Regions from separate parts of the Bacillus sp. FJAT-45066 genome, predicted to be linked through region 2. Evidence: a T-box and tRNA genes for the amino acid it is inferred to sense, from the RefSeq annotation. Region 2 holds a T-box; the other holds one or more tRNA genes.
What was found. The T-box of region 2 lies ahead of pheS (phenylalanine--tRNA ligase subunit alpha). A T-box ahead of a tRNA ligase gene usually reads a tRNA of that ligase, here a tRNA-Phe.
Positions count from the first base shown of each region.

Region 1 (12,172 bases), 2.1 Mb from region 2:
TAATTCAATCTATGTCACACCCTACAGCTGACGATATATATAAAGCACTTGAAGGTAAATTTCCTAACATGAGTGTTGCAACTGTGTATAATAACTTGCGAGTTTTCAAAGAAGTAGGACTTGTAAAAGAATTAACATATGGAGATAATTCAAGTCGTTTTGATTATGTTACAACAGATCATTATCACCTTATTTGTGATAGTTGTGGTAAGATAGTCGATTTTCACTATCCTGGTTTAGATGAAGTAGAGGCATTAGCTGCTCACGTAACTGGATTTAAAGTTAGTCGTCATCGTATGGAGATATATGGGATTTGTCCGGAGTGCGACAAAGGTGCGCATTAAAAAGGATGGAAGGTATCTATTACCTGCCATCCTTCTTTTTTTGATTATATTTTTCGTCAAACTCTTTTCCTTCAAGACTAGGGTCAAGTGTAAGTGTTTCATTACAGTACATACACATATCAACTCTACCTAAAACTTTCGTTGGTTTACCACATGTTGGACAAACAACCTGAACGGCTTTTGTCGATAGCATTCCAATCCAAAAATAAACAACCGTACTAGCAACAATAGCCAATAAACCAAGTAACATAAAAATTGTCATTACTAACATGTTACTTTGAAAGAAAATGCCAATGTACATAATGAAGAAACCTATAAAGATTAATGATAAAGCAAAAGTTCTAATCTTATTTATTTTACTTGAATATTTGCGAGCCAAGATAATCCCTCCTAATTTGATATAATATCATAAAAAAATAAAAATGGCTTAAGAAACAAATCTATATTAAAATAATTGAGTACATAATGAAAACGTATAACTAATAAAAGAATATTCCATTTAAACTTAGATAGTAATCTACTACTATTATATATTACTATTTTTATTCGTTTTAATTAACCGAACCGAAATAATGGAATAAATTCAAATGAAAAAAAGGTTTCAATAGAATTGTGTCGAATAAAATCGTATAAACTGTTTTCTTGGAGTGATAAATAAAATGGAAGATCTTCTTCGTCCAATATACCAAGAGCGTGCAAGTCAATCTAACACACTTGGAATATTAATGATAGAGAAAAGAAATCCGATAAGTCCTAATACTGATAAATTTGATGTTATCCTACTGATGATTGTAAAGGAGTTAGAAGACTCCTTATTTGTAAAACATTATGAGCTTCAAGACAAAAAAGCGGCTCTCTTCATAGTAGAAGAATCAAAGCTAAACGAATGGGTCATGCTAGGTACGAATCGTAGAATAATTGATTGGTTAACAAATGGTAAAGTGTTGTTTGATCGTAATGAATTTATTTATAACCTTAGAGAAAGATTAGATGAGTTTCCAATTGAAGAAAGAAAAATGAAGATTGGTTTAGAGTTTGCTAAACTAATTAGAAGATACTTAGAAGGTAAAGACTTCTTTGATTCAAAGCATTCACTAGATGCTTACAATCACATTGTTCATTCTTTGCATCATTTAGCTAGACTTTCTGTTATTGAACATGGCTTCCACCCTGAACTAACAGTATGGAATCAAGTCAAACAAATTGAGCCGCAAATTTATAAGTTATATCAAGAATTAATAGAAGGTAATGAATCAATAGACAAACGAATAGAGTTATTATTTTTAGCGAGTGAATTCTTAATCCATACAAGAACACAAATAGGCGCACAACATATGATAGAGATTTTGAAAACAAAAACTGACGTATGGTCTTATAATGATATGATTCACCATCCAGAGCTATCCAAATACTCAGTGGATTTGAGTGTGATGCTTGAGTACCTAGTAGAGAAAAAGATGATTCAAGTTGCAAAAATAGAAACAAAAGGTACAGGAGTATATCATAGAAGATATACAGTGATATAGAAGTTTTATATGGATAGAGATTAATCAAACTCTATCCATAAAAAAACTTTAAAAATTATTTCAGAAAAGTTATTGACTCTTTTTTTTGTCCATGATATATTAATAAACGTCGCTGAGATACGAGTTATCGAAAGTGAATAGAAAGAAAAAAACATGTTGACGAAAAATGATCAGTGTGTTATATTAATAAAGTCGCTTCTGAGCGATTAGTTAAAAAATGTTCTTTGAAAACTAAACAAAACAACAGCGTGTAAGTTAATCTTTAAGATTAACAATAAACAATTAATTTGACATTAGTCAGCAACAAAATGAGCATAAGCTCAAACACTCTTCGGAGAGTTTGATCCTGGCTCAGGACGAACGCTGGCGGCGTGCCTAATACATGCAAGTCGAGCGAATCTGATAAAAGCTTGCTTTTGTCAGATTAGCGGCGGACGGGTGAGTAACACGTGGGCAACCTGCCTGTAAGACTGGGATAACTTCGGGAAACCGGAGCTAATACCGGATAATATAAAGAACCTCCTGGTTCTTTATTGAAAGATGGTTTCGGCTATCACTTACAGATGGGCCCGCGGCGCATTAGCTAGTTGGTGAGGTAACGGCTCACCAAGGCAACGATGCGTAGCCGACCTGAGAGGGTGATCGGCCACACTGGGACTGAGACACGGCCCAGACTCCTACGGGAGGCAGCAGTAGGGAATCTTCCACAATGGACGAAAGTCTGATGGAGCAACGCCGCGTGAGCGATGAAGGCCTTCGGGTCGTAAAGCTCTGTTGTTAGGGAAGAACAAGTACCGGAGTAACTGCCGGTACCTTGACGGTACCTAACCAGAAAGCCACGGCTAACTACGTGCCAGCAGCCGCGGTAATACGTAGGTGGCAAGCGTTGTCCGGAATTATTGGGCGTAAAGCGCGCGCAGGCGGTTTCTTAAGTCTGATGTGAAAGCCCACGGCTCAACCGTGGAGGGTCATTGGAAACTGGGAAACTTGAGTGCAGAAGAGGAAAGTGGAATTCCACGTGTAGCGGTGAAATGCGTAGAGATGTGGAGGAACACCAGTGGCGAAGGCGACTTTCTGGTCTGTAACTGACGCTGAGGCGCGAAAGCGTGGGGAGCAAACAGGATTAGATACCCTGGTAGTCCACGCCGTAAACGATGAGTGCTAAGTGTTAGGGGGTTTCCGCCCCTTAGTGCTGCAGCTAACGCATTAAGCACTCCGCCTGGGGAGTACGGTCGCAAGACTGAAACTCAAAGGAATTGACGGGGGCCCGCACAAGCGGTGGAGCATGTGGTTTAATTCGAAGCAACGCGAAGAACCTTACCAGGTCTTGACATCCTTTTGCCTTCCCTAGAGATAGGGCGTTCCCCTTCGGGGGACAAAAGTGACAGGTGGTGCATGGTTGTCGTCAGCTCGTGTCGTGAGATGTTGGGTTAAGTCCCGCAACGAGCGCAACCCTTGATCTTAGTTGCCAGCATTAAGTTGGGCACTCTAAGATGACTGCCGGTGACAAACCGGAGGAAGGTGGGGATGACGTCAAATCATCATGCCCCTTATGACCTGGGCTACACACGTGCTACAATGGACGGTACAAAGGGCAGCAAAACCGCGAGGTCGAGCCAATCCCATAAAACCGTTCTCAGTTCGGATTGTAGGCTGCAACTCGCCTACATGAAGCTGGAATCGCTAGTAATCGCGGATCAGCATGCCGCGGTGAATACGTTCCCGGGCCTTGTACACACCGCCCGTCACACCACGAGAGTTTGTAACACCCGAAGTCGGTGGGGTAACCTGGGCACAACTTAGCCTCTTATAATTATGATAGGAAGTTAAGTTGTGCCTAGGAGCCAGCCGCCTAAGGTGGGACAGATGATTGGGGTGAAGTCGTAACAAGGTAGCCGTATCGGAAGGTGCGGCTGGATCACCTCCTTTCTAAGGAATAATACGCTTGTTGTTTTGTTTAGTTTTGAGAGAGCATTCCTCTTTCAAACTTTGAGATAGGTTTGAAGCGAGCAGGTCGAGGAAGCGACTGAGTGAGCACCGGAGTTTACTTAAGGGTAAATGAGGATGTGAACGAAGGAGCTGACGAAGAGATGCGAAGCTTAAAAGCTATCGAAAAATGTTCTTTGAAAACTAGATAACATAAGTAATGTCAAGATACATCAAAAGTATCGTTCATCTTAGTGAATTTTCTTTATTAGATATCTATTCGCGATATCGAGGTTAAGTTATTAAGGGCGCACGGTGGATGCCTTGGCACTAGGAGCCGATGAAGGACGGGACTAACACCGATATGCTTTGGGGAGCTGTAAGTGAGCTTTGATCCAGAGATTTCCGAATGGGGAAACCCACTACTCGTAATGGAGTAGTATCTTTACCTGAATACATAGGGTAATGAAGGCAGACCCGGGGAACTGAAACATCTAAGTACCCGGAGGAAGAGAAAGCAAACGCGATTTCCTGAGTAGCGGCGAGCGAAACGGAATTAGCCCAAACCAAGAGGCTTGCCTCTTGGGGTTGTAGGACACTCAACATGGAGTTACAAAGGAACGGGGTAAATGAAGCGACCTGGAAAGGTCAGCCGTAGAAGGTAAAAGCCCTGTAGTTGAAACTTCGTTCCCTCCTGAGTGGATCCTGAGTACGGCGGGACACGAGAAATCCCGTCGGAAGCAGGGAGGACCATCTCCCAAGGCTAAATACTCCCTAGTGACCGATAGTGAACCAGTACCGTGAGGGAAAGGTGAAAAGCACCCCGGAAGGGGAGTGAAAAGATCCTGAAACCGTGTGCCTACAAGTAGTTAGAGCCCTATGTTTTTTCTTCGGAAAAAACCCGGGTGATAGCGTGCCTTTTGTAGAATGAACCGGCGAGTTACGATCCCGTGCAAGGTTAAGTCGATGAGACGGAGCCGTAGCGAAAGCGAGTCTGAATAGGGCGAATGAGTACGTGGTCGTAGACCCGAAACCAGGTGATCTACCCATGTCCAGGGTGAAGTTCAGGTAACACTGAATGGAGGCCCGAACCCACGCACGTTGAAAAGTGCGGGGATGAGGTGTGGGTAGGGGTGAAATGCCAATCGAACCTGGAGATAGCTGGTTCTCTCCGAAATAGCTTTAGGGCTAGCCTCATGTGTTAGAGTCTTGGAGGTAGAGCACTGATTGGACTAGGGGCCCTCATCGGGTTACCGAATTCAGTCAAACTCCGAATGCCAAAGACTTATCCATGGGAGTCAGACTGCGAGTGATAAGATCCGTAGTCAAGAGGGAAACAGCCCAGACCGCCAGCTAAGGTCCCAAAGTATACGTTAAGTGGAAAAGGATGTGGAGTTGCTTAGACAACCAGGATGTTGGCTTAGAAGCAGCCACCATTTAAAGAGTGCGTAATAGCTCACTGGTCGAGTGACTCTGCGCCGAAAATGTACCGGGGCTAAACGTATCACCGAAGCTGCGGACTGTTCTTACGAACAGTGGTAGGAGAGCGTTCTAAGGGCGTTGAAGCTAGACCGTAAGGACTGGTGGAGCGCTTAGAAGTGAGAATGCCGGTATGAGTAGCGAAAGATGGGTGAGAATCCCATCCACCGAATGCCTAAGGTTTCCTGAGGAAGGCTCGTCCGCTCAGGGTTAGTCAGGACCTAAGCCGAGGCCGAAAGGCGTAGGCGATGGATAACAGGTTGATATTCCTGTACCACCTTCACTCCGTTTGAGCAATGGGGGGACGCAGGAGGATAGGGTAAGCGCGCTGTTGGATATGCGCGTCCAAGCAGTAAGGCTGAGAAGTAGGCAAATCCGCTTCTCATAAAGGCTGAGCTGTGATGGCGAGGGAAATTTAGTACCGAAGTTCCTGATTTCACACTGCCAAGAAAAGCCTCTAGCGAGGAGAATGGTGCCTGTACCGCAAACCGACACAGGTAGGCGAGGAGAGAATCCTAAGGTGAGCGAGAGAACTCTGGTTAAGGAACTCGGCAAAATGACCCCGTAACTTCGGGAGAAGGGGTGCTCTGTTAGGGTGTTAAAGCCCGAGAGAGCCGCAGTGAATAGGCCCAGGCGACTGTTTAGCAAAAACACAGGTCTCTGCGAAGCCGCAAGGCGAAGTATAGGGGCTGACGCCTGCCCGGTGCTGGAAGGTTAAGGGGAGAGGTTAGCGCAAGCGAAGCTTTGAACCGAAGCCCCAGTAAACGGCGGCCGTAACTATAACGGTCCTAAGGTAGCGAAATTCCTTGTCGGGTAAGTTCCGACCCGCACGAAAGGCGTAACGATCTGGGCACTGTCTCAACCAGAGACTCGGTGAAATTATAGTACCTGTGAAGATGCAGGTTACCCGCGACAGGACGGAAAGACCCCGTGGAGCTTTACTGTAGCCTGATATTGAATTTTGGTACAGCTTGTACAGGATAGGTAGGAGCCTGAGAAGCCGGAGCGCTAGCTTCGGTGGAGGCGTCGGTGGGATACTACCCTGGCTGTATTGAAATTCTAACCCGCACCCCTAATCGGGGTGGGAGACAGTGTCAGGTGGGCAGTTTGACTGGGGCGGTCGCCTCCTAAAGAGTAACGGAGGCGCCCAAAGGTTCCCTCAGAATGGTTGGAAATCATTCGTAGAGTGTAAAGGCACAAGGGAGCTTGACTGCGAGACCTACAAGTCGAGCAGGGACGAAAGTCGGGCTTAGTGATCCGGTGGTTCCGCATGGAAGGGCCATCGCTCAACGGATAAAAGCTACCCCGGGGATAACAGGCTTATCTCCCCCAAGAGTCCACATCGACGGGGAGGTTTGGCACCTCGATGTCGGCTCATCGCATCCTGGGGCTGTAGTCGGTCCCAAGGGTTGGGCTGTTCGCCCATTAAAGCGGTACGCGAGCTGGGTTCAGAACGTCGTGAGACAGTTCGGTCCCTATCCGTCGTGGGCGCAGGAAATTTGAGAGGAGCTGTCCTTAGTACGAGAGGACCGGGATGGACGCACCGCTGGTGTACCAGTTGTCTTGCCAAAGGCATAGCTGGGTAGCTACGTGCGGACGGGATAAGTGCTGAAAGCATCTAAGCATGAAGCCCCCCTCAAGATGAGATTTCCTTTAGCGCAAGCTAGTAAGATCCCTGAAAGATGATCAGGTAGATAGGTTCGAGGTGGAAGCGTGGCGACACGTGTAGCTGACGAATACTAATAGATCGAGGACTTAACCAAATTAGAACGATACAATCACTTTCTTGATATGAAAATATGTTATCTAGTTTTGAAGGAATATAAAAAAAGTGTGAAAAAACACTTGATTTTCTTCAAAGATATATTATAATAATATTTGTCTTTGAAAAATGTCTGGTAATGATGGCGAAGAGGCCACACCCGTTCCCATACCGAACACGGAAGTTAAGCTCTTCAGCGCCGATGGTAGTTGGGGGCTGTCCCCCTGCGAGAGTAGGACGTTGCCAGGCTATATATCCTTTATTCCACCATAGCTCAGCGGTAGAGCATTCGGCTGTTAACCGAAGGGTCGTAGGTTCGAATCCTACTGGTGGAGCCATTATGGAGAGCTGTCCGAGTGGCCGAAGGAGCACGATTGGAAATCGTGTAGACGGTCAACGCCGTCTCAAGGGTTCAAATCCCTTGCTCTCCGCCATTCTATCTAATATAACGGCCCGTTGGTCAAGCGGTTAAGACACCGCCCTTTCACGGCGGTAACACGGGTTCGAATCCCGTACGGGTCACCAAACTTTTTTTCAATGTAAAGAACTAGCCTTTATATGGAGGATTAGCTCAGCTGGGAGAGCACCTGCCTTACAAGCAGGGGGTCGGCGGTTCGATCCCGTCATCCTCCACCAAGATTTTTTCACGCTAGTGAAAATAATCTTCCTTTACTCACGCTAGTGAAATTAACTACCTATAATATTATCGCGGGGTGGAGCAGTCTGGTAGCTCGTCGGGCTCATAACCCGAAGGTCGTAGGTTCAAATCCTGCCCCCGCAACCAAGGTCCCGTGGTGTAGCGGTTAACATGCCTGCCTGTCACGCAGGAGATCGCCGGTTCGATCCCGGTCGGGACCGCCATTTTAAACTACTTGTTGTATTTGAGGGTTAAGAGAAGCAAGGAGTTCGAGAAACAAACAAACGAACATCGGAGCGTATTATACATACGTTAGGATGTGAGTGAGTGAAGTTGACGAAGAAATTAGAAGCTTATCGCAAACCGAATAAGGCTCGGTAGCTCAGTTGGTAGAGCAATGGACTGAAAATCCATGTGTCGGCGGTTCGATTCCGTCCCGAGCCACCACTTATTTTAATATAATAATGCCGGTGTAGCTCAGTTGGTAGAGCAACTGACTTGTAATCAGTAGGTCGTGGGTTCGACTCCTATCGCCGGCACCATTAAGTCGGAGGGGTAGCGAAGTGGCTAAACGCGGCGGACTGTAAATCCGCTCCTTTGGGTTCGGCAGTTCGAATCTGCCCCCCTCCACCACTTATTTTTATAAAAACAGTAACATTTTTAATCATAGGGGCATAGTTTAACGGTAGAACAGAGGTCTCCAAAACCTCCGGTGTGGGTTCGATTCCTACTGCCCCTGCCAATAAATTTTAATATGGCGGGTGTGGCGAAGTGGTTAACGCACCTGATTGTGGTTCAGGCATTCGTGGGTTCGATTCCCATCATTCGCCCCATAAAATTTATAAAACAACCTAATAAAGATAGATAGATATATATGAAATACTTCATTGGGCTATAGCCAAGCGGTAAGGCATCGCACTTTGACTGCGACATGCGTTGGTTCGAATCCAGCTAGCCCAGCCATTTGCGGAAGTAGTTCAGTGGTAGAACACCACCTTGCCAAGGTGGGGGTCGCGGGTTCGAATCCCGTCTTCCGCTCCATTTATTTTATTAGGCGGCATAGCCAAGTGGTAAGGCAGAGGTCTGCAAAACCTTTACCACCGGTTCGAATCCGGTTGCCGCCTCCACTATATTGCCAACACTTAACCCTTGCCGGGGTGGCGGAACTGGCAGACGCACAGGACTTAAAATCCTGCGGTAGGTGACTACCGTACCGGTTCGATTCCGGTCCTCGGCACCAAGCTTTTTTCGCTAAGCGAAAATAAGCATCCTAAAAAACAAACTTATTACTTAACTATAAGATACTGTCAAGCCGGTGTGGCGGAATTGGCAGACGCGCGCGACTCAAAATCGCGTTCCTTCTGGAGTGTCGGTTCGACCCCGACCATCGGTATCATGAACAACATTGTAACAGGTCTAAAACCTGTTATATATTTTTGTCAAATAGTCGACAAATTTCGACAAAATATGCGGGTGTAGTTTAATGGTAAAACCTCAGCCTTCCAAGCTGATGTCGTGGGTTCGATTCCCATCACCCGCTCCATACATATTAACCAACGCAGTGTTTCGTTTTTATAAACGAAGTATTGCGTTTTTCCATATGTAAAAGAATACTTTGAAGAACTAGTATGATCAGAGATAAATAAAAAGGAGAAGGAAGTAATTCCTTCACAGATTATGAAATAATACTAACTTCATATGTACCACCATGAACTTGTTGAAACATACTAGCAATGCTATTAAGCATGTTTCTGGCTTCAGAAGTATTCATAGAAGGTTTTAAGTATATAACATGAATAGCTTGTCTTGTTTCAGAAGTTACAGGTGTTCTTTTACTATCAATAAAAGGACTACCAAAAGGGCCAACCTGATCAACGCTATGTATTAAGTTTTGTAGATTAACTATGTTCCCATTCAACCCCTCGTAAGTTTCATTTCCGGTTCCAATACTAAATTCAACATTTCCTATGATTTTATTTAAATCATAAATACCAAATGGAATTTCATATTTAAGGGAGAAAAAGTTATTTAGGTCTACAGAAGAATTTATAGAAGGTAAGAATTGCGCCTTTTTCAATCTTCTATATAATGCTTCTACGGAAGGACGATAACGGTTCGGGTCTTTACCTAATTGTTTGAAAAGCTTTCTCCATTCTTGAACACCAGAAATAGAGGTAACTTCTTGCTCAAGCAAGTCTAAGTGACAAGATTCCTGAAATAACCTTATCCTACCTTTGAGCATTTGGGGAGAATCAGAAATTGTGATATCTTCATAATGTATGATACCAATCTTAAAATCAGGTAAAATATTTTTTATAGATGAATTTATGTTGAATTGCAAATGGAAACATCCTTTCAAATTAATTGTTTCAATAAACGAATTGTAATGAAGAAATTAACTCCACTTAAAGTTTATCATAAGTTTTCACTACATTAAAAATAAGGAGGTGTAGGTTATGAATATTTCTATATTAAAAGACGAGATTGTAAAATATAGTAAAGAAATTGGAATTGATAAAATTGGGTTTGCTAGTGCATCGCCATTTAGTGAACTAAAAGAACGATTAAAAATTCAGCAAGAAAATAAGTTTCAATCAGGCTTTGAAGAAGAAGATATAGAGAAAAGATCAAATCCAGACATTTTACTTCCAGGTGCAAAATCTATCATTGCCATTGCATTAGCTTATCCTTCTAAAATGAAGAACGCACCTCGAAGTACAAAAGAGGATCCTAGAGGCATTTTTTGTAGAGCATCGTGGGGCAAAGATTATCATCACATATTACGTGATCGTATGGAAAAGTTAGAATCTTTTTTAAAGGAAAAAGTTCCTCAAGTAATGTTAAAATCTATGGTTGATACTGGAGAACTATCCGATCGAGCTGTTGCTGAGCGTGCGGGTATAGGATGGAGTGCCAAAAACTGTTCGATTATTACGCCTGAATTTGGTTCTTACGTTTACTTAGGAGAAATTATTACAAATATACCTTTTGAAGCGGATAAGCCAATAGAAGACAATTGTGGAGAGTGTAATAAATGTGTGGAAGCATGTCCTACTGATGCACTTGTTCAAGGTGGACAATTGGATTCGAATAAGTGCATTGCCTTCCTAACACAAACAAAAGGATTTCTTCCTGAGCAATATCGTAAAAAGTTAGGTAATAGACTCTATGGTTGTGACACTTGTCAGACTGTTTGTCCTGAAAATAAAGGAAAAGACTTCCACCTTCATGTAGAAATGGAACCAGATCCAGAGCTAGCAAAACCAAAGTTAAAACCGTTGTTAACTATTTCAAATCGAGAGTTTAAAGATAATTTTGGACATGTATCCGGTTCTTGGCGAGGAAAAAAACCAATACAACGAAATGCCATTATAGCACTTGCGCATTTTAAAGATGAATCAGCCTTACCTATTTTATATGAGCTACTATTCAAAGATACTAGGCCAGTAATCCGTGGAACCTCTGCTTGGGCAATAGCAAAAATAGGTGGTTTTGAAGAAATAGAAAATCTTCAAAAAGCATTACTAGTGGAAAAAGAAGAGAAAGTCTTAGAAGAAATTACAAACGGTATTTCTATCATTAAAAATAAGCAATGAACTAAGTCAAAGAGATGTATTTAACATCTCTTTTTTCTTTACATCAAACTCATACGTTTCACATGTAATACATGTTTCCTTCATACATTTAAGAATAGAAGTATGTTGGGAGGGGAAGTTCATGTACAAAGAGCTATTAAGAAATCATATAGAAGGTTTATTAGAGAACTATGTATACAAAAGTAATAGAACTGGACGCTATATTATGGTAGAAGATACGATTATCGCTAAAAAGGCTATGCATGAGGCTAGAGGGGCTGAAATTGTTAAGTGTAAAGCGAAGGGACGAATAGCTTCCATTGAAAATGAAGAAGGAAAACATGTTGCAAACTATGAACTGTACATTACTTATTTAATCAATCATAAGAACAAGCTTTATTTAGAGGAAGAAGTAGTACACAGAAAAGCAGAAATTATTGAAGGGGAATTGTATCGAGATATATTACTATCAGATGAAGGAAAAGGAAATGATATTGAGCTTTTACCATCAATGGAAGAAGAGCCTTTAGAAAGAGATATTAGATTTAAATATAACCGCTTAGAGGCAGTTAAATATGCGGAGAGATGGTGGAACAGTTATAACCCGCAATTTAAGAAGTTTGAAGTAGATTGTACTAATTATGTTTCGCAATGTTTAAATGCAGGTGGTGCAATAATGGTTGGATATCCAAACCGAAATAGTGGTTGGTGGATGCGGAGTCAAAATTGGAGTTTCTCCTGGTCCGTTGCCCATGCATTAAGGTGGTATTTACCGAAAGCAAAACAAGGATTAAGGTCAAAGGAAGTAGGTTCAGCACGGGAACTTATGCCCGGAGATGTTATTTGCTATGATTTTCAAGGTGATGGAAGGTTCGATCATAATACATTTGTAGTAGCTAAAGACCAAGATGGCATGCCACTAG
Region 1 covers NZ_NISQ01000001.1:2,362,900-2,375,071, reverse strand. Annotated here, with positions in the region: gene perR (peroxide-responsive transcriptional repressor PerR) at 1-344, shown strand, start outside; gene CDZ92_RS12100 (YgzB family protein) at 364-723, opposite strand; gene CDZ92_RS12095 (nucleotidyltransferase-like protein) at 1,004-1,870, shown strand; rRNA gene CDZ92_RS12090 (16S ribosomal RNA) at 2,199-3,799, shown strand; rRNA gene CDZ92_RS12085 (23S ribosomal RNA) at 4,089-7,038, shown strand; rRNA gene rrf (5S ribosomal RNA) at 7,170-7,286, shown strand; tRNA gene CDZ92_RS12075 (tRNA-Asn) at 7,301-7,375, shown strand; tRNA gene CDZ92_RS12070 (tRNA-Ser) at 7,380-7,471, shown strand; tRNA gene CDZ92_RS12065 (tRNA-Glu) at 7,488-7,562, shown strand; tRNA gene CDZ92_RS12060 (tRNA-Val) at 7,598-7,673, shown strand; tRNA gene CDZ92_RS12055 (tRNA-Met) at 7,745-7,821, shown strand; tRNA gene CDZ92_RS12050 (tRNA-Asp) at 7,823-7,898, shown strand; tRNA gene CDZ92_RS12045 (tRNA-Phe) at 8,046-8,121, shown strand; tRNA gene CDZ92_RS12040 (tRNA-Thr) at 8,141-8,216, shown strand; tRNA gene CDZ92_RS12035 (tRNA-Tyr) at 8,224-8,307, shown strand; tRNA gene CDZ92_RS12030 (tRNA-Trp) at 8,343-8,416, shown strand; tRNA gene CDZ92_RS12025 (tRNA-His) at 8,432-8,507, shown strand; tRNA gene CDZ92_RS12020 (tRNA-Gln) at 8,563-8,637, shown strand; tRNA gene CDZ92_RS12015 (tRNA-Gly) at 8,641-8,715, shown strand; tRNA gene CDZ92_RS12010 (tRNA-Cys) at 8,728-8,801, shown strand; tRNA gene CDZ92_RS12005 (tRNA-Leu) at 8,826-8,914, shown strand; tRNA gene CDZ92_RS12000 (tRNA-Leu) at 8,986-9,067, shown strand; tRNA gene CDZ92_RS11995 (tRNA-Gly) at 9,144-9,217, shown strand; gene CDZ92_RS11990 (B3/B4 domain-containing protein) at 9,350-10,015, opposite strand; gene queG (tRNA epoxyqueuosine(34) reductase QueG) at 10,131-11,270, shown strand; gene CDZ92_RS11980 (amidase domain-containing protein) at 11,392-12,172, shown strand, end outside.
Region 1: it encodes a tRNA-Phe, which carries the amino acid that the T-box ahead of pheS (phenylalanine--tRNA ligase subunit alpha) is inferred to sense. The anticodon was not compared.

Region 2 (12,172 bases):
CCCCGTTCTTTTTTAACATTAAAGAAGAGACTCGAGGAATAAATATTGACTATGCTATGGACCAGCCATTATTACAAACAACACTAGAAAAAGACTTACCACTTCGTGAAAAGTATGAAAAAACAGGCGGATACAGCGATCAAGATGACAAAGAATTTGTTGCTTTTATGAAGGAGTTTTTAGCTGGAGAAACCTTTCCTAAAGGGAAGTATACGGTGGAAGGTGTAGCGGATTTTTACATTTCCGAAGATGGTGGAAATAAAACATACAATATTAAAACGATTATTCAATTCGAAGTAAAATAAAGAACCGCAAGTAGCCTGTAAAAATGGCACTTGCGGTTTTTTATAATAAAAGAGAGTACTAACCGTTGATGATAGCACGAGGTACTCGCTTTCCGCGGGTTTATGTATTGTTTATACATTCTTTTATATCTTCTATCTAATTATTTTTCAGAAATTCTTTTATTGGACTCTTCCAATCTATAATTGCGTTAGGATAAGTGCGTCGTACTTCTTTTTCGATATATTGGAAGTCGTGCTTTTGAAGGCCTTGTAACTTGGCATTGCTTTTAGGGAATATAAAAATAGATACAACTTCAAAAGATTGATCAGTCGTCCCTAAATATTTTTCACCTTCAAACATGACGCCTTTATAAGTTAATATGAAATTTTTCCTTACGTTTTCCTTTGCATCTAGCATGAAGAAATTTTTCTTTTCGTGAGCAAGTTCAAGCTTTCGCTTAGGATTCAGTATATATTTAATGGTAAAATAGATAAGAAAAACAATAAGGGCAATTACAAGTAAACGAATGAGGATAACAAACAACATAAGTGTTCTCTCCTTAAAATCAAAGTAATAGTAACATTATATACGTATGAGAGTATGAAAGGTTTCATTTTTTTAGAAATTGGAGGAAAAAATATTGGATTATGAATTAAAAGTAAAACGAGTACATACTGATGCACAATTACCTTTTCGGGCAAATGTTGGCGATGCTGGCTTAGATTTGTTTTCTGTGGAAGAAAAAGTAATAAAATCGGGTGAAGCGGCTTTAATTCGTACTGGTCTCGTCCTAGAATTGCCAAAGGGTACAGAAGCCCAAGTCAGACCTAGAAGCGGCCTTGCTTTAAAACATTCCGTTACCGTTTTAAATAGCCCAGGTACAATAGATGAAGGTTACCGAGGAGAAGTGAAAGTTATCTTAATAAACCATGGGAAAAAAGATTTCCTTGTAGAGAAGAATATGAGGGTCGCGCAAATGGTTATGGCACCAGTTACCAAAGTAAATATTGTTCAAGTAGAAGAAGTTACGGATACCAGTAGAGGAGTAGGAGGATTCGGCTCGTCTGGTATTAATAAGGAATAGTTTTTACATATGTAAGATTTTTCTGTATAATAGGCATTGATACATAATTTAGGGGGGCGAAATAGATGGCAAAGTTAGATGAAACATTAACAATGCTAAAAGACTTAACGGATGCGAAAGGCATCCCTGGAAACGAGAAAGAACCTCGTGATGTAATGAAACGATACATAGAAGCATATGCCGATGAAGTAACCACAGACGGATTAGGAAGCTTAATTGCCAAAAAAATCGGTAAAGCAGACGGTCCGAAAATTATGGTGGCAGGTCACTTAGACGAAGTAGGATTCATGGTAACAAACATTGATGACCGTGGATTCATTCGCTTCCAAACAGTAGGTGGCTGGTGGTCACAAGTAATGCTAGCTCAACGTGTTACGATTGTAACGCGTAAAGGTGATGTAACAGGTGTAATTGGCTCAAAACCACCTCACATCTTACCTCCTGAAGCTCGCAAAAAGCCAGTTGATATTAAAGATATGTTTATTGATATCGGGGCATCTAGTCGTGAAGAAGCAGCGGAGTGGGGCGTAACTCCTGGTGACCAAATCGTTCCTTACTTCGAATTTACTGTAATGAACAACGAAAAAATGCTACTTGCAAAAGCATGGGATAACCGCATTGGTTGTGCAATTGCTATTGACGTATTAAAGCATTTAAAAGATGCTGACCATCCGAACGTAGTGTACGGAGTAGGTACAGTTCAAGAAGAAGTTGGCCTACGTGGAGCGAAAACTTCTGCTAACGTGATTCAACCTGATATCGGTTTCGGCGTTGATGTTGGTATTGCTGGTGATACACCAGGCATAACGGAAAAAGAAGCGTTAAGCAAAATGGGTAAAGGTCCTCAAATTATTCTTTATGACGCTTCTATGATTTCTCATAAAGGATTACGCGACTTTGTTACAGGTGTAGCAGATGAAATGGAAATTCCATATCAGTTTGATTCTGTAGCTGGTGGTGGAACGGACTCTGGGGCTATTCACTTAACAGCTCAAGGTGTACCAGCACTGTCTATCACAATCGCAACTCGCTACATTCACTCACATGCAGCGATGTTACACCGTGACGACTACGAAAATGCAGTAAAATTAATTGCAGAAGTAATTAAACGTTTAGATACAGAAACAGTTAAAACTATTACATTTGAATAATAATGACTTAAAGCCCTATGTTTGTAGGGCTTTTGTTTATAGCTGAAGATAAATTAAACTATAATAAAAAAAGAGCTGGCATGAAACCAGCTCCAAATCACTTATTTTAATCCGCTTTCTAAAGTACCTAACATCTCTTGCTTATCTTGCTCAGAAGAGTTTTGCCAAATTACTTCAAACAATACCCCAAGACCGGGAAGCATTTTTTCTTCACCATTTTGAATCGCATCCACGATCGTTGCTTGTAATTCCTCCTGGTTGTTGCCTTCTACATTTTGACGAATAGCGTGACGTAAATTCAAATTCATTTTTTTCACCTCGAGAGAAAAATAGTTTACAAAAGTATCTTTTCCTAAAATGGAATATTTATGTGCAAATTTAACTTTTCACGTCACACTTTCATCCTCATCTCACATTGAGTATAATACGAATATAAAAGAACCAAAGGAGTTATCACTTTTGAAAATAATTGAATCTGTAAAAAATCCAAAGGTAAAGCAGTGGAAGAAGCTACATAAGAAAAAAGAAAGAGAAGCTAGTAACACATTTCTAATAGAAGGATTTCATTTAGTAGAGGAAGCCTTAAAAATAGATAACCTAGTAGAAGACATTATTATTAGTGATAAGGAAACTTTGCCGTCCAGTTGGAAAACGGACTACGTGAATTTGTACAGTGTTCCCAATGATGTGTTAAAAGCGATTAGTGAAACGCAAACACCACAAGGAGTTATTGCTATATGTCGAATGAAAGACGCGCTGGAGGTATCAGTGTCTACTAATAGTAAAATACTTATGCTTGATCATGTTCAGGACCCTGGGAACGTCGGTACGATGATTCGAACAGCTGAAGCGGTCGGAATAGATTTAATCGTATTAGGAGACGGGTGTGCAGATATATATAATGGAAAGGTTATTCGTTCAACACAAGGAGCGATGTTTCATTTACCGATCGTGCAAGGCTCACTAAACGAATGGATGGAAAAATGTAATACGCAACAAATCCCCATATTTGGGACAGCTTTAGAAAATGGAGTAAGCTATACACAAATCAATCCTCCAAAGTCATTTGCTTTAATCGTTGGTAATGAAGGAAAAGGAATGGCAAAAGACCTGTTAGACAAAACAAATCAAAACTTGTATATTCCAATTTACGGAAAAAGTGAATCCCTAAACGTTGGCATTGCAGCGGGAATATTAATGTACTATTTAAGAGGCTAAAGAAAAAACTGTAAGAGAGTAACGATACTCTCTTACAGTTTTTTTGTTTGATTATCTTTAGCTCTTTTTTCATTACGAAAATACACAACCCCAAGAGAAAGGCCAATAAGGTTAATCACAAACATGAAAAGAAAAAATGGAGAGATATCACCTTGTATTAAGTAATAAGAGTATCTGATTGTATTAACAACAATTAATATCATTAATACAATATAAAATGTTTTCCTCATAAATCCTCCTTTAAAACTAATTAATTGAGTCCGTTTCATAGTGTATGACTACTAAACGAAAAACGAATAATAGCATCGTATTCTGTGTTTTTACACCCTCATAAACGAACATATTATATTGTATATCACTAAAATATTCGTTTTTCATTAAACGAACCGTAATTATGAAATTGATTCAATTATCACTATAACATAAAGATTAAAACTTACCCCCAATACCTCAATGCTATTATAGTACTTGTTTTTTAAAAGCTATGTTAAGCTTAGTGTTGTTATTTAACAATATTCCTGTTGATTTCCGTGCAAGGCTGAGACTCCACGGGAGACACGCCCGCGGAAAGCGAAGCCTTGCACGGAAATCAACAGCGTTCTTTAACAAAGCCTTATCAAAAACTAATATATTTTCGTTAGTTGCAAAAGCATCTATATTTCCATATAATAAGAAAAGGTAAATAACAACATAATAATTTTTATAAAAACGATGAAAGAGACAAGTAGCTTTTCATGCGCTATGTAGGGAGAAGATGCCTGAGACTGAAAGCATTTTTATAGTGGCAATTAGTGAAATTTCACCTCTCGAGTTGACGCTTGGACCAGCCATGAGCTGTAAAAGTGTTCCGGTTAAAAAACCGTTATTTGGAATGAAGTGAACTAGACATGTCTATTAACCATTTGTTTAGTTAATTAGGGTGGTAACGCGATACAACTCGTCCCTTACATAGGGAGGAGTTTTTTTATTTGCCTAAAAAGCCACCTTATACATAAGAAAAGGCTGCTTATGTAAAAGTTGTTGTTTTTATTAGGGTGTTTACTCAAAGATTGTCGTATTTTACGCTTTTAAAACCGTGAGTGGATTGAAGCGGAAGGCACTTCACTCCTGCGGGAAGAAGAGTGAAGCGTGAGACCCCACAGGCGGGACGCCGAGGAGGCTCACGTCGCTCCCCGCGGAAAGGAAGTGCCTGCAGCGGAAAGGAACGGACAGAGTATTATTCCTAAATTTATTTTAAAAAACTTTTAACACAAGAGCCTGAAAAAGGAGGAAACAACAGTGGAACAACGTTTAAAAGAATTACAACAACAAGCACTACAACAAGTTAGCGAAGCACAAAGCTTAAAAGAACTAAATGATGTTCGTGTCGCTTACTTAGGAAAAAAAGGACCAATCACAGAAATCTTACGTGGAATGGGTCAATTATCAGCGGAAGAGCGTCCAAAAATGGGGGCACTAGCAAATGAAGTACGCGAAGCTATCGCATCCAAACTAGAAGAAAAAGTAACTCTACTAGAAAAAGAAGCAGTAGCACAAAAGTTAGCTTCTGAAACAATCGACGTAACATTGCCTGGTAGACCAGTTCGTACAGGAAACCGTCACCCTTTAACAAAAGTGGTCGAGGAAATAGAAGATCTTTTCTTAGGAATGGGCTACACAATCGAGCAAGGGCCTGAAGTAGAAACAGACTACTATAACTTTGAAGCGCTAAACTTACCGCAAGATCACCCAGCTCGTGATATGCAAGATACTTTCTACATTACAGAAAATACGCTATTACGTACGCAAACATCACCAGTTCAAGTTCGTACAATGGAAAAGAATGTAGAAAAAGGACCAATCAAAATTATTTGTCCCGGTAAAGTGTATCGCCGTGACGATGATGATGCAACACACTCTCATCAATTTACGCAAATCGAAGGACTTGTTATCGATAAAAACATAACAATGAGTGACTTAAAAGGCACACTACAAGTATTTGCTAGAAAAATGTTCGGAGACGATCGCGAAATCCGTTTACGCCCAAGCTTTTTCCCATTCACAGAGCCATCAGTTGAGGTAGATGTTTCATGTATGAAGTGTGGAGGCAAAGGCTGTAACGTATGTAAGAGTACAGGTTGGATCGAAATCTTAGGTGCTGGAATGGTTCATCCGAACGTATTACGCATGGCTGGATATGATCCAAAAGTATACCAAGGATTCGCATTTGGTATGGGACCAGAACGTATTACGATGTTAAAGTACGGTGTAGATGATATTCGTCATTTCTATACAAACGACCAACGGTTCATTCAGCAGTTCAACCGAGTTTAAAAGGGAGGGTCAAACATGTTAGTTTCTTATAATTGGTTAAAAGAGTATGTAGACATAGATGGAATTAGTGCAGAAGATCTTGCAGAAAAAATTACACGTAGTGGGATAGAAGTAGAAGGCGTAGCCACTCTAAACGAAGGAATTACTGGTGTTGTCATTGGACACGTTTTAGAGAGAGAACAACATCCTGATGCAGATAAGCTTAGCAAATGTTTAGTAGACGTTGGGGATGAAGAGCCAGTTCAAATCATTTGTGGTGCACCTAATGTCGGTAAAGGTCAAAAAGTTGCTGTTGCAAAAGTTGGTGCGGTTTTACCTGGTAACTTCAAAATTAAGAAAGCAAAACTACGTGGTGAAGCGTCTCACGGAATGATTTGTTCTTTACAAGAGTTAGGTATTGAGTCAAAACTAGTTGCTAAAGAATACTCAGAAGGAATCTTTGTATTTTCAGGCGATGTAGAAGTTGGGCAAGACGCATTAGAATACTTACAACGAGAAGACAAAGTTCTAGAACTAGGCTTAACGCCAAACCGTTCGGACTGCTTAAGCATGTTAGGTGTAGCTTATGAAGTGGCAGCTATTTTAGGCAAAGAAGTAAAATGGCCAGCAGCTAACTTCCAAGAAACGGCTGAAAAAGCTTCCGATTATATATCTGTTCAAGTAGAGGCGATAGAAGATAACCCTCTTTATGTGGCGAAGATTGTAAAAAACGTAAAAATTGGTCCATCACCACTATGGTTACAAGGACGCTTAATGGCAGCTGGCATTCGCCCTCATAATAACGTAGTAGATATTACAAACTACATTTTACTAGAATACGGTCAACCGTTACATGCATTTGACTACGACCGTTTAGGCAGTAAAGAAGTATTAGTACGTCGTGCAAAAGCTGGCGAAAAAATCATTACACTTGATGATGCAGAAAGAACGTTAACAGATGACCATTTAGTTATTACAAATGGTACCGAGCCAATTGCTCTTGCTGGAGTTATGGGTGGAGCAAATTCTGAAGTTGGTGCAGACACAACTACAGTACTAATTGAGTCCGCATACTTTAACGGAAAAACAGTACGTAAAGCTTCAAAAGACCACGGATTACGAAGTGAGGCAAGTGCTCGTTTTGAAAAAGGAATTGATCCAAAACGTACACACGATGCTGCAGAACGTGCTGCTGCATTAATGGTTCAGCATGCAGGTGGCGAAGTTGTAGGAGGATCTGTTGAATTCAATGAAATGAAGATGGAACCTGCAGTTGTAACAACGACAATTGAAAAAATTAATGCAGTGTTAGGAACTTCTATTTCTGCTGAAGAAGCGAAAACAATCTTTACAAAATTACAATTCGACGTGGTAGAAGATAATGGTACGTTCAATGTAACGGTACCTACACGCCGTGGAGATATTACAATTGAAGAAGATTTAGTAGAGGAAGTTGCACGTTTATTCGGCTATGACAACATCCCGACGACTTTACCAGTTAGCGCATCTACTCCTGGAGCATTAACAGTTTATCAAGCAAAACGACGTAAAGTTCGTAACCTACTAGAAGGTGCTGGATTGCTGCAAACAATCACGTATTCTTTAACAAGTGATACACGCGCAAAACAATTCGCACTTGAAGATGGAAATGCAATTCGTCTAGCAATGCCAATGAGTGAAGAAAGAAGCACGCTACGTTTAAGCTTATTGCCACACTTACTAGAAGTTGTTCAACATAACATCGCTCGCCAAATCCATACAAATTCTATTTATGAAATAAGTTCTGTTTTCGTTGGAAAAGAAGGAAACGACTTACCAGAAGAAAAAGAAAGATTAGCAGGTGTATTAACAGGACTGTGGCATATGCATCAATGGCAAGGTGAGAAGAAAGCAGTAGATTTCTACGTTGCAAAAGGTATTTTAGATGGCATGTTCGAAACACTTGGTTTAGCAACTTCAGTAGAATATCGTCGTGGAGTAAAAGACGGTTTACATCCAGGCCGTACAGCAGAAGTATTCTTAAACGGGGAGACAATCGGATTTGTAGGTCAACTTCACCCAGAAACACAAAATGAGTTAGACTTACCAGAAACGTATGTGTTTGAGATTGCATTAAGCACTGTACTTTCTGAAAACGTAGAAGAAATTAAGTATGGTGCAATTCCACGATTCCCATCGATTTCACGCGATATCGCTTTAGTTGTGGAAAGAAGTACACCAGCTGGTGAGTTACAAAAAGTTATCGTAGAAAATGGTGGTAAGCTATTAAAAGATGTAAAAGTATTCGATTTATATGAAGGCGATAAAATTGATGCTAACATGAAGTCCGTAGCGTTCTCTTTACGTTACTACCACCCAGAGCACACACTAACAGATGAAGAAGTGACAAAAGTACACAATAAAGTGTTAGTCGCTTTAGAAGAGAAGTGTGGAGCTATGTTAAGAAGTTAATTTGAGATGAGCACTCTAACAATTCTTTGTTGGAGTGCTTATTTATTATATTGCGAAAATCTGATTTCTGGATATATTAGATAATTTCCCGATAAAAAAGAAGCGTTTGTGACAAAAAGCCAATGACGTTTAACTTGTCTTAGAAATTAGTTGAAGTTGAACTTCATAAGACCCCGATGGAGAACATCTGGCATTCAAAATTTATCGTAGTTGAACTTCATAAGGCTGATGAAGTTCATCTGGCATCAAAAAATAATCGTAGAAGAACTTCATAAGGCTGATGAAGTTCATCCGGCCAAAAAAATTGTTGAAAAAGATAACTTCTTCAACATTCAGTAAGTATAGAGGCCTTGGATAAAATCCGGTTAATTTAAATGGAAAGGCCCCGAGATTAAAATTTTTGATCTTTGGGGCCTCTCCTTAAATATTATTCGTTTTTTCACTAGTTTTGTCCCAGCCTCTTAAGACTATAATATTTTTTTTGCTTTTTCTGTATTGGCAAAATGGAGTTTGGCTACTTCGCCAAGTTTCTGCTGACCGTGAGTTCTAATAAATCTAGCAGCAGCTTTGTCGACTATAGCTCCAGCACCTTTGGGAATCGTAAAGCCCGCCAAACTACTGATCTTGTCCATTTCACGTAAAAAGGCATATCTAGCAATGATGGATGCAGCTGCTACTGATAAATGAAGGCCTTCCGCTTTCGTTTGAAAAAAGACTTTTTCCTTCACGATCGATGGCTGTTTACTTAAATGTCTGTAATACACATCAGCTTCAGCAAATTGATCAATTAAAATCGCTTCTGGTTTATCTGGGCCAATTTTTGCTAAAACATTCTCAAGTGCTTTGTTATGCAAAATAGCCTTCATTTTTCCCTGAGTCATTGTCTTTTGCATTTCGTTATATTTATCATTATGTAACACTAATAAACTGTAAGGAACAAATGGTAGAATCTCTTTTGCGATGGCACAAATTTTTTCATCCGTTAAAGCTTTAGAGTCTTTCACACCAGCCTGTTTTAAAATATCCATATCTTCTTTTCTAACGTATGCGGCACAAACAGTGATTGGGCCGAAGTAATCGCCTGTTCCAACTTCATCTGAACCAATAACACTTAAAGAAGAGAAACCAGCAGGCAATGGTGTACCAGCTTGTTTTGTTTTTTGGAAAGGATTTGGTTTCTTTTTAGTAGAAGGACTAGTTGAACTAGCAATGCTAGCCCATTTGCTGGCCTCCGTTGCAGCATCTTTCCCTTGAAAAAGAACTTTACCAGACTTATAACCAGTTATCGTACATCCACCTGTTTTAGCAGAAAATACAGCCCCATTTGGTGGAGTATTTACTAGCCCTTTTTCATAATGATTCTTCATTTTTAGTAAGTGGTCACTAGAAACAGTTAATACTTGATTAGACAATTCTTCATCTCCTACTACAAAAATTTACATAAAATGCTTTTTCATTTATTGTTTACTTTCCACTTTCAATTAGTTCGTGTTATTATTAAGATTAGCATTTACATATATTCATGCAATTGTATTTAAAATAATAGTTAAGTTAAAGCTTAGTGTTGATGATTAACTACTAATGCCTATTGATTTGCACGCAAATTAACAACGAACTTTTACACAGCCAAAATAATAAAGTTAACTCTTTTATTTTAAACGAAATAGATGAAGGAAAACACCTAAAATGGAAAGTTTTACGTGATGAAATGGGGGCATACACGTTGTCAGATCAAAAAACGCGTACTACTGTCGACATTTATGGCCAACAATATTCTATTGTTGGAACAGAGAGCATCAGTCATATGAGACTAGTTGCATCCATTGTCGATGAAAAGATGAGAGATATTAAAGGGAAGAACGCAAATCTAGATATAAATAAATTAGCTGTTTTAACAGCAGTAAATGTTGTCCATGATTATATTAAGATTAAAGACGCATATGAAGAACTAGAAAAAGAACTTAGAAAAAGGGATTGAGCTTTCATGATCGACATAATTATTATATTCTTCCTAATACTAGGGTTAATAATCGGTATTAAACGTGGATTTATTATGCAGGTTATACACCTTTCTGGATTTATTGCTGCATTTATTGTCGCCTATAAATTTTATGAGGAGCTAGCACCTAAATTAGTATTATGGGTTCCAATGCCGAGCTTCGGTAATCCTGATACAGCTATGTTTTTCGAGGCTACTAGTTTAGATGTCGCCTATTATCGTGCGGTTGCTTTTGCTATTCTTTTCTTTGGAACGAGAATTGCACTGCAAGTAGTAGGATCTATGCTTGACTTCTTAACACACTTACCGATATTAAAGCAAATAAATGGTTGGGCAGGCGCTATGCTAGGACTAGTAGAAGTATACTTATTAGTCTTCATCTTATTATACGTCGGTGCACTAGTACCAGTTGAAGCGGTTCAAGTTTCTATCAATGACTCTTCCATGGCAAGAGGAATCGTTGAAAACACCCCCGTCTTCGCAGAAAAACTAAAAGAATTATGGCTAGGATAACAAACTCGCATCAAAGCTCCCCTACTATTAGCGGAGCTTTTTTAGTGTAAAAAAACTACACAACATAAATAAAACAGAAATTGTACATTTTCACTAATTATTTGTATCATTTTAATTAATGATTCAGTAACCATAAGGAGTTATACGATTATTTCCGGTATTATGGAAGAGAGATTATTATAGGTGATTTTATTACAACCTAAATAAGTTGCTGTTCGATGTAGGTGCGAGACTCCTGCGGGAGAAGTGTGTCAAGGGAGACCCCACAGGCCAACAGGCCGAGGAGTAGGTTTTTTCACGATAGTGAAAATAACCTTCCTTTTTACCACCCGCGGAAAGCGAGCACCTACAGCGAACAGCAACAGTTAGTAGTAATAAATTAACTTTTCTGGGGAATCAAATAAGTACACGAAAGGCGTGAATAAATAATGAACAAAAAACAAGTCGTAAAACACTTAGAAACGATCGCTACATACATGGAACTAAAAGGTGACAACACCTTCAAAATATCCGCATTCCGAAAAGCGGCACTAGCATTAGAAAACGACGATCGAAGTCTAGCTCAAATAGAAGACTTAACCAAATTATCAGGCATTGGAAAAGGAACAGCAGCAGTCATTCAAGAACTAATAGAAACAGGTAAATCTTCTGTATTAGAAGAATTACAAAAAAAAGTTCCAGAAGGACTTATTCCCCTCCTTAAACTGCAAGGTCTAGGCGGCAAAAAAATAGCGAAACTTTATCAAGAGTTAAACGTAATAGATATACATACATTAAAAGAAGCATGTGAACAAGAAAAAGTACAAGCATTAGCTGGATTTGGAAAAAAGACAGAAGAAAAAATACTAGCAGCTATTGAAGAAGTAGGAAAAAGACCAGACCGACTTCCTATCGCGTTTATGACAACCATTGCAGTAGACGTAGAAAAGCAAGTAGAGAAAATGGAGGCGATTGAGCAATTTTCAAGAGCTGGAAGTCTTCGCAGATACCGAGAAACGATAAAAGATTTAGACTATATTATTGCTACAACCGATCCAGATAAAGTTAGAGAACAGCTTATCAGAATTGAAAGAGTAAAAGAAATCATTGCAAACGGAGACACGAAAGTATCCATTGTTCTCCAATATGATTATGACGTTTCTATCGATTTTCGCTTAGTAGAACCAAAAAGCTACGCGA
Region 2 covers NZ_NISQ01000001.1:216,641-228,812, forward strand. Annotated here, with positions in the region: gene CDZ92_RS01070 (hypothetical protein) at 1-305, shown strand, start outside; gene CDZ92_RS01075 (sigma-w pathway protein ysdB) at 442-831, opposite strand; gene dut (dUTP diphosphatase) at 926-1,369, shown strand; gene CDZ92_RS01085 (M42 family metallopeptidase) at 1,435-2,520, shown strand; gene sspI (small acid-soluble spore protein SspI) at 2,622-2,828, opposite strand; gene CDZ92_RS01095 (TrmH family RNA methyltransferase) at 2,980-3,738, shown strand; gene CDZ92_RS01100 (hypothetical protein) at 3,771-3,968, opposite strand; T-box leader at 4,441-4,686, shown strand; gene pheS (phenylalanine--tRNA ligase subunit alpha) at 5,017-6,051, shown strand; gene pheT (phenylalanine--tRNA ligase subunit beta) at 6,067-8,481, shown strand; gene rnhC (ribonuclease HIII) at 8,949-9,893, opposite strand; gene zapA (cell division protein ZapA) at 10,205-10,459, shown strand; gene CDZ92_RS01125 (CvpA family protein) at 10,466-10,993, shown strand; gene polX (DNA polymerase/3'-5' exonuclease PolX) at 11,422-12,172, shown strand, end outside.